One region of the uncultured Stenotrophomonas sp. genome, then DNA from elsewhere that is predicted to be linked to it. Evidence: riboswitches for the same ligand, from Rfam matches in the RefSeq annotation. Region 1 holds a riboswitch; the other holds the start of a gene.
What was found. A riboswitch is a leader RNA that binds a small molecule or an ion and turns the genes downstream of it on or off. The one in region 1 is predicted to bind glycine.

Region 1 (4,403 bases):
TGTGCAGGTTCAGGTGCGACACGTCCGAGCCCCACTTGCCGGGCTTGGCCACGCCGACCAGGGCGTTCATGTTGGCGCCGTCGGTGTACACCTGGCCGCCGTGCTTGTGGATGATCTCGCAGATCTCGACCACTTCTTCCTCGAACACGCCGTGCGTGGAGGGGTAGGTGATCATCAGCGCGGCCAGGCGGTCGCCGTACTTCTCGGCGTTGACGCGGATGTCTTCGACGTCGACATTGCCGTTGGCGTCGGTCTTGGTCACCACCACCTTCATGCCGCACATCTGCGCCGACGCCGGGTTGGTGCCATGCGCCGAATCCGGGATCAGGCAGACGTCGCGGTGGCCTTCGCCGCGCGAGCGGTGGTAGGCACGGATCGCCAGCAGGCCGGCGTATTCGCCCTGCGCGCCGGAGTTCGGCTGCAGGCTCACCGCATCGTAGCCGGTGCATTCCACCAGCATCGCTTCCAGCCCGTCGATCAGTTCCTTGTAGCCGGTAGCCTGGTCGGCCGGGGCCAGCGGATGGATGTTGGCGAACTCCGGCCAGGTCACCGGGATCATCTCGGCGGTGGCGTTGAGCTTCATGGTGCAGCTGCCCAGCGGGATCATGGTGCGATCCATGGCCAGGTCCTTGTCCGCCAGCGAACGCAGGTAGCGCAGCAGTTCGTGTTCGCTGTGGTGGGTGTTGAACACCGGGTGGGTCAGGAAGGCGCTGGTGCGCACCTGGGCGGGCGGCAGCGCATCGGCGGTGGCCGCGTCCAGCGCGTCCACGTCGACGCTCACGCCGAACAGCTGGCCCAGCGCGACGATGTCGGCGCGTGTGGTGGTTTCGTCCAGGCTGATGCCGACCGCTTCGCTGTCGATCGCACGCAGGTTGATGCGCGCGGCGGCGGCCTTGGCGTGGATCGCGTTGGCGTCGATCGCCTTGACGTGCAGGGTGTCGAAGAAGTGCTCGCCGACATTGACGCCGGCGCCGCGCAGGGCAGCAGCCAGGATCGCGGCCAGGCGGTGGGTGCGGCGGGCGATGCGGGTCAGGCCTTCCGGGCCGTGGTACACGGCATACATCGAGGCCATCACCGCCAGCAGCACCTGTGCGGTGCAGATGTTGGACGTCGCCTTCTCGCGGCGGATGTGCTGCTCGCGGGTCTGCAGGGTCAGGCGGTAGGCGGCATTGCCCTGGGCGTCGACCGACACACCGATCAGGCGGCCGGGCATCGAGCGCTTGTAGGCATCGCGGCAGGCCATGAACGCGGCGTGCGGGCCGCCGAAGCCGAACGGCACGCCGAAGCGCTGCGAGTTGCCGACCACGATGTCGGCGCCCCATTCGCCCGGCGCGGCGATCAGGGTCAGGGCCAGCAGGTCGGTGGCCACGGCCACCAGGCCGCCGCGGGCGTGCACGGCATCGGCCAGCGCCTGGTAGTCGCCGATATGGCCGAAGGTGTCCGGGTACTGCAGCAGCACGCCGTAGCTGTCCGCTTCCAGCGCTTCGGCGGGCGTGCCCACGCGCAGCACGATGCCCATCGGCTCGGCGCGGGTGCGCAGCAGTTCCAGCGTCTGCGGGTGCACGGCGTCGTGCACGAAGAAGGTGTCCGACTTCGACTTGGCGGAACGCTTGGCCAGGGTCATCGCTTCAGCCGCCGCGGTGGCTTCGTCCAGCAGCGAGGCGTTGGCGATCTCCATGCCGGTGAGGTCGGCGCACAGGGTCTGGAAGTTGATCAGCGCTTCCATGCGGCCCTGCGAGATTTCCGCCTGGTACGGGGTGTAGGCGGTGTACCAGGCCGGGTTTTCCAGCACGTTGCGCAGGATCACGTTCGGGGTCAGCGTGCCGTAGTAGCCCTGGCCGATGAAGGTGCGGAACACCTGGTTCTTGTCGGCAATGGCGCGGATCTTCGCCAGCGCGTCCACCTCGGTCATCGACACGGGCAGCGCCAACGGCGCCGGCGACTTGATCGAGGCCGGCACGATGGCGTCGGTCAACGCGTCCAGCGAGGCGTGGCCGACCACCTCGAGCATCTGCGCGATTTCGGCGTCGTTGGGGCCGATGTGGCGTTCGACGAACGCGTGGCTGTGTTCAAGCTCGCGCAGGGAAGGGGTGTTCTGGGACATGGCTGGCATCCAAAAGAGTGGGCACGCACGTTCGGAAGCGCGGACGGGGCGTGTCGTGGGCGACAACGATCCACCGGACCCTGCGGTCTTCCTGGGTGCCCCTCTGTCCTTTTGCCTGAGAGTTTGGAAGCGCGCGGCTGCGTGCTTCGTGCCCCTTCGGCGCCGGCACCGGCCGGTCTCTCCAGAGTTTTGGTGCGGGTGGTATCGGGCCTGAGCGATTACGGGCGTTGCGCCTTCGGCAGCGGATGCCTGGAAACCAAGCTCCACTTCTCCCACCATGTAGCCCGCCAATTATATCCCAGCGCCCCGGCCCGCAGCGGCCTTCCGGGAGATGAACGCGCTCACCGTTCCGTACCCGGATGTCGGTTTCGGCATGGAACTGGCGGGTACAACCGCCTATGATGAGCGGATCCTCGTATTCATCAGGCGCCACCCGGTCCGGGCCGGCGCCTTCCGTGCGTTCAAGCACGGTCGCTGACGGAACTTCCGATGACACCCGCTGCCCCTTCGAACCGCCGCCTGGCCCTGCTGCTTGCCGGCCTGGCCATGTTCGGCCCGTTCTCGATCGACACCATCTTCCCGGCCTTCCTGCTGTTGGGCGAGCGCATGCAGGTCGACCAGGTCGCCGTGCAGCAGACGGTCAGTGTGTACCTGCTGTTCTACGGCCTGATGAGCCTGGCGCACGGCCCGCTGTCGGATGCGTTCGGACGCCGCCGGGTGATCCTGGGCGGGCTGGTGCTGTTCATCGCCGCGTCGATCGGCTGCGCCCTGTCGCGCGACCTGACCACGCTGCTGGTGTTCCGCGCGCTGCAGGGCGTGACCGCCGGCGTGGGGGTGATCGTCGGCCGTGCGGTGATCCGTGATCTGTACCACGGCGCCGACGCGCAGCGCCTGATGAGCCAGGTGTCGATGATCTTCGGCATCGCCCCGGCGATCGCGCCGATCATCGGTGGCTGGATCCTGCTCGGTGGCGGCGACTGGCCGTTGATCTTCTGGTTCCTGGTGCTGTTCGCGCTGGTGCTGCTGGTGGCTACCGGCAAGTGGCTGCCCGAAACCCATCCGGTGGAAGCGCGCACGCCGCTGTCGGCAGGCGCGCTGCTGCGCAGCTACCTGCAGATGGGCAGCAACCCACGCCTGCTGCGCCTGGCCGCGGCCGGCGCCTTCAATTTCTCCGGCATCTTCCTGTACATCGCCTCGGCCCCGGTGTTCGTGATGCAGCACCTGAAGCTGGGCGAGGGCGGCTTTGCCTGGCTGTTCATTCCCACCATCGGCGGCATGACGATGGGCTCGTTCCTGTCCGGGCGGATGGCCGGGCGGATCACGGCGCAGCGGCAGGTGGCGATCGGCTTCAGCCTGTGCGCGGTGTCGGCGCTGGTCAACCTGGCCTATGTGCTGGGGGTGGCGCAGATCGCGTTGCCGTGGGCGGTGCTGCCGATCTTCCTCGGCGGCGTGGGCATGTCGCTGATCTTCCCGATCCTGGCGCTGGCGGTGCTGGACATGTACCCGCACCAGCGCGGCCTGGCCTCGTCGATGCAGATGTTCATCCAGCTGATGATCAACACCGTCGTGGCGGGCGCGGTCTCGCCGCTGCTCAGCAGCACGCCGTTGCACCTGGCGCTGGGCTATGCCGGGTTCTTCGCGGTCGGCGCGGCGTTCTGGTTCTGGGAGCGCCGCTGCGAGCGCAGGCGCGATGCGGCGGCGGGCGGGGCCTGAGCCCCGTGCGGTATCCTGTCACCCTTGATGCAGTCCGGAAGTCCCCCTGATGTCGACCACCTCCAAACTGCGCCGTGACCTGCGCCGGCGCCGCGAAATCGAAGAGGCGAACCGCGAAAAGGCCCACGCCTCGCCGGTCGAGCCGCATGCCGAGCTCCGCGACCAGCAGCGTACGCTGCTGGCCGGCGTGGTCCGTCGTGACGGCGAATGGGTGCTGGGCATGGACGGCCGCATTGCCGGGCAGACCCCCAGCGCCGCCCGCGTGCTGGCGCTGATCATGCAGGCTGCTGAACTGCACGAGCGCCAGGGCACGCCGGTGCGGCTGGTGTATTCGGACGCGTTGAAAGACGCCGCCCACGCCGAAGCCAAGGCCGAGGGCAAGGATTTCGAGCAGTTCAAGACAGATCTCGCGGCTTCCCTCAAACCCAAGGCGTAGAGCAACGCCCTGCGTGGCTGCGCCATACTGCGCGCGCTCCCAGCAAAAGCGGCTGCCGGTGAATCGAGTGCCGGGCCCCCATACCCTTTCCGGCGAATGTCCCCCGGCGTCGGCCGGAGGCCGACACCTCCTCCTTTACTTCGCCTCCAA
Region 2 (4,403 bases), on a different contig from region 1:
CCGATCGGCACGGCAGGTGAGACCGCTGCTGAACCCCGCCGCCGGCGTACACGTGCGCATGCTGCGGTACGTGCGACGATGCCCGTCGTCGCTTGCCAAGGAGTCCGTGCATGACCCGCGATCCCCTGCCCCACCTGGTCGTCATCGGTGGTGGTTTCGCCGGCCTCTGGGCCACCCGCGCGCTCGCCGGCGCGCGCCTGCGCATCACCCTGGTGGACCGTCGCAACCACCATCTGTTCCAGCCGCTGCTGTACCAGGTGGCCACCGCCGGCCTGTCCGCACCCGATATCGCCGCACCGCTGCGCCACATCCTTGGCGACCAGCGCAACGTCGAAGTGCGGTTGGGCGAGGTGATGTCCATCGACAAGGCACGTCGCCAGATCACCCTGGCCGACGGCAGCCAGCTCGGCTACGACATGCTGATGCTGTGCACCGGCGCCACCCATGCCTATTTCGGGCACGACGAATGGGCCGCCGACGCGCCCGGCCTGAAGACCCTCGATGACGCCATCGCACTGCGCCGCAAGCTGCTGCTGGCGTTCGAGCGCGCCGAGGCCGAACCGGATCCGGCGCGCAAGGCGGCCTGGCTCAGCTTCGCGGTGGTCGGTGGCGGCCCCACCGGCGTGGAACTGGCCGGGACGCTGGCCGAGATCGCGCGGCACACACTGCGCAACGAGTTCCGGCACATCGATCCGGCCAGCGCCAAGGTGCGGCTGGTGGAGGCAGGTCCGCGGGTGTTGTCCAGCTTCCCCGAAGTGCTGTCGTTGAAGGCGCGGCGACAGTTGGAGAAGCTGGGTGTCGAGGTGCTGACCGGCACGGCGGTGAGCGACATCGACAGCGAGGGTTTCCAGCTGGGAGAGCAGTTCGTTCCGGCACGCACCGTGGTGTGGGCAGCGGGCGTGGCGGCATCGCCGCTGGCGCGCACCCTGGAGGTACCGCTGGACCGCGCTGGACGTGTGCCGGTGCAGTCGGACCTCACGCTGGCCGACCATCCCGAGATCTTCGTTGCGGGCGATCTTGCCGCGATCAGCCAGGCCGACGTCAAGCCGGTCCCGGGCGTGGCCCCGGCCGCCAAGCAGATGGGCAAACACGTGGCCACGATCATCCGCGCGCGCCTGGACGGCAAGCCCGCGCCCGGACCTTTCAGGTACCAGGACTTCGGCAACCTGGCCACGATCGGGCGCATGGCTGCCATCGTGCATTTGGGGCGCCTGCAGTTGTCGGGCGTGCTGGCCTGGTGGTTCTGGCTGGCCGCGCACGTGTTCTTCCTGATCGGCTTCCGCAACCGCATCGTGGTGCTGCTCAACTGGGCGGTGGCGTACTGGAGCTACCAGCGCAGCGCGCGGATCATCTTTGGCGACGACCGGGAGGACCGGCGGCCGAAGCCGTCCGATCAGGGATCGTTGCCGGGAGCGAGGTGAACGTCCCACGTGCACAGGAAATCCGGGTCGCTGATGGTCAGCGCGATCGAGCGCAAGGTGTAGTCGCCCGGTGCCGCCGCAGCGTAGTGGTCCAGTGTCGGTGGCAGGAAGAGTTCCTCGCCGTCGACAGCGCTGGCCAGTACCACGCCTTCCTCGGCATTGATGCGTAGTACGTCGCCCGCCATCTGGCGATGTTCCAGTGCGTTTCCGTCGACGTCGAGGTAAGTGATGCCGGCGAGGACCGTCTTGCCGATCATTGCGCGCGCCTTGGCCCGGTCGATGTCGGTCATGGGAGGGGTTGCTGCAGCCAGGCCAGCTTGCGTGCGCGCGGCTGGCGTTTGAGCTCGCATTCGGCCCTGGAGGCTGCCGAGCGGTCGGGATAAGCGCGCATGGCCAACAGTTTCACCGGCGGGTTGGCGCGGGTGTAGCGCGCGCCCTTGCCGCACAGATGGGCCTGGAAACGGGCCTCCACGTCATTGCTTATGCCGGCGTAATAGCTGCCGTTGCGGCATTCGAGCAGGTATACAAACCAGGGGGTGGGTTCAGCGGGCATACCGGCATTATCCACCGGGTCGGTGCTGGCGGCTGCTAGAATCGGCCCCGGATGCAGGAGAGAGGCGCCGCGCTGGCGCCCGCCGAAGGCGCAGGCTCCCATAATCGCTCAGGCCGGTGGTCCGATAGCCCACCAACCATGCATCCAACACGCCGATCTGGAGAGAGGTCTTCAATGACCCGCCGAAGGGGCACGTGGCCTGGCCACCGAACTCTCAGGCAAAAGGACAGCGGGAGCGGCAACGGATTCCCACCCCACGACAGTGCTGCGGCGCTGCCGCGGTGCGTGCGCGTTTCCGTCCCAGCCTGCCCCACCCGGAGCTGCCGCATGCTGCTGTCCATCATCTACCTGATCGCCATTTCCGCCGAAGCCATGACCGGCGCCCTGTCCGCCGGGCGGCGGCGCATGGACCTGTTCGGCGTGGTCATCATCGCCTGCGTGACCGCGCTGGGCGGCGGCTCGCTGCGCGACATCGTGCTGGGCCACTACCCGCTGGGCTGGGTGAAGCACCCCGAGTACCTGGGCTTCACCATCTGCGCGGCGCTGATCGCTACGTGGGTGGCGCGTTGGATGCACCATTTCCGCCGTACCTTCCTGGTGCTCGATGGCCTGGGCCTGATCTGCTTCACCCTGATCGGCTGTGCGGTAGCGCGCGACGGTGGGCATTCGGTGCCGATCGTGCTGATCGCCGGCATGCTCACCGGTGCGTTCGGCGGCGTCCTGCGTGACGTGCTGTGCAACGAAGTGCCGCTGATCTTCCAGAAGGAACTCTATGCGGTGATCACCCTCCTCACCGGCGCGGCGTGGCTGGGCCTGCTCGAACTGGGCATGTCGCTCAACGCGGCCACGCTGTGGTGTCTCGGTGGTGGCTTCGCGTTCCGTCTGCTGGCGATCCACTTCAAGTGGGAGATGCCGAAGTTCGTGTATCGCGACGAGGTGCATTGAGGCACCGCCGCAGGCTCAACTGCCCATCGACAGGGGCAGCATCACCGTCATGGGATGGGCAGGCGAAACGACGAACCCATGTTTCAGGTAGAACGTCCTCGCCGATGCGTCGATGGCGTGGCACAGCAATGCACGCGCCCCGACCTGGTCGCACGCCTGCAAGGCGCGCAGCACCGCGTCCTTCAGCAATCCCTCGCCGATGCCTTGTGCCGTCCAGTCCGCATGCACCGCCAGACGCCCCAGGACGATGACCGGGATGGGATCGGGCATGTTGCGGCGAAGTCGGCCGGGGGCCGCGTCATGCGACATCGAACCGGCTGACAGCGCGTAGTAGCCGATCACGCGATGGTGCTCGTCGCAGGCGACGAAGCATCGTGATGCGCCGGATGCCTGGTTGGCATGCGCGCGCTCACGCAACCATTTTTCCAGGGCCGGCGCGCTGCAGCGGAAGTCATCGACCGACAGACCGGCGTGCAGGGGAACGGGCGCGGAAAGACGCAAGGACTTACCGCTCCCAGGGTGCGGGCGTGCTCAACAGGCGGCGCAGCGCTGCGTTTTCTTCCAGCGGTGAATCCAGCAGCGCGTTGAAGCGCTGCAACTGCTCTGCGTCCAGCGCGAACCGGGTCTGGTCCGCCAGCACTTCGCGGGCCTTGTCGCATGCCGCATCGAGGATGAATTCAGTGCGGTTGACCCCGCTGATCTCCACGGCGCGATCGATCAGGGCCTGCTTGTCGGCCGGCGCTCTGAAATTGATGACTTTGCTGGCGGTTCCCATGGGAAGCACTCGCACAGTAGTGGCTTGTGCATACATTGTACATACAATCCGGCCGGATTCAAGGAAGGAGTGAAGTCTGGCGCGCGACAGTCAAGGTATCCAATTGATTTCTTTGAATAAGTTCGAGAATACCTTAGACAGTGCCTGTCGCTGGGCCGGCGTGCGGCCGGCCCCGCGCCTCAGGCTGGTTCCGCCACACGACGCGCGCGCCGCGCACGCACCGCCTCGGCCAGCGACTCGAGCACGGCGAGCGAACTGTCCCAGCCGATGCAGCCATCGGTGATGCTCTGCCCGTAGACCAGCGGCTGGCCTTCCACCAGGTCCTGGCGGCCGGCAACGAGGTGGCTTTCCACCATCACCCCCACGATCCGCTCTTCACCCGCCACCAGCTGCGCGTTGATGTCGGCGATCACCAGGGGCTGGTTTTCGGGGTTCTTGCTGCTGTTGGCGTGGCTGGCGTCGATCATCAACCGCGCGGGCAGTTTCGCCTTGGCCAGGGTCTGGCTGGCCGCATCCACGCTGGGCGCGTCGAAGTTGGGTACCTTGCCTCCGCGCAGGATGACGTGGCAGTCCGGGTTGCCGGCGGTGGCGACGATCGCCGTGTCGCCCTGCTTGGTCACCGACAGGAAGTGGTGCGGGTTGGACGCCGCGCCCACCGCATCGGCGGCGATCTTGATGTTGCCGTCGGTGCCGTTCTTGAACCCGACCG

Region 2: linked by a shared signal. The riboswitch ahead of RWO33_RS14765 (trimeric intracellular cation channel family protein) and the one ahead of gcvP (aminomethyl-transferring glycine dehydrogenase) in region 1 are both predicted to bind glycine.

Annotation. Positions count from the first base shown of each region.
Region 1 covers NZ_CAUQPH010000031.1:8-4,410, reverse strand. Annotated here, with positions in the region: gene gcvP (aminomethyl-transferring glycine dehydrogenase) at 1-2,113, opposite strand, end outside; glycine riboswitch at 2,198-2,299, opposite strand; gene RWO33_RS08145 (hypothetical protein) at 2,436-2,582, shown strand; gene RWO33_RS08140 (multidrug effflux MFS transporter) at 2,594-3,817, shown strand; gene RWO33_RS08135 (hypothetical protein) at 3,867-4,253, shown strand.
Region 2 covers NZ_CAUQPH010000096.1:7,842-12,244, reverse strand. Annotated here, with positions in the region: gene RWO33_RS14780 (NAD(P)/FAD-dependent oxidoreductase) at 111-1,421, shown strand; gene RWO33_RS14775 (hypothetical protein) at 1,394-1,711, opposite strand; gene RWO33_RS14770 (GIY-YIG nuclease family protein) at 1,708-1,974, opposite strand; glycine riboswitch at 2,019-2,101, shown strand; glycine riboswitch at 2,122-2,212, shown strand; gene RWO33_RS14765 (trimeric intracellular cation channel family protein) at 2,302-2,919, shown strand; gene RWO33_RS14760 (GNAT family N-acetyltransferase) at 2,935-3,420, opposite strand; gene RWO33_RS14755 (DUF1778 domain-containing protein) at 3,425-3,694, opposite strand; gene RWO33_RS14750 (3-deoxy-7-phosphoheptulonate synthase) at 3,874-4,403, opposite strand, start outside.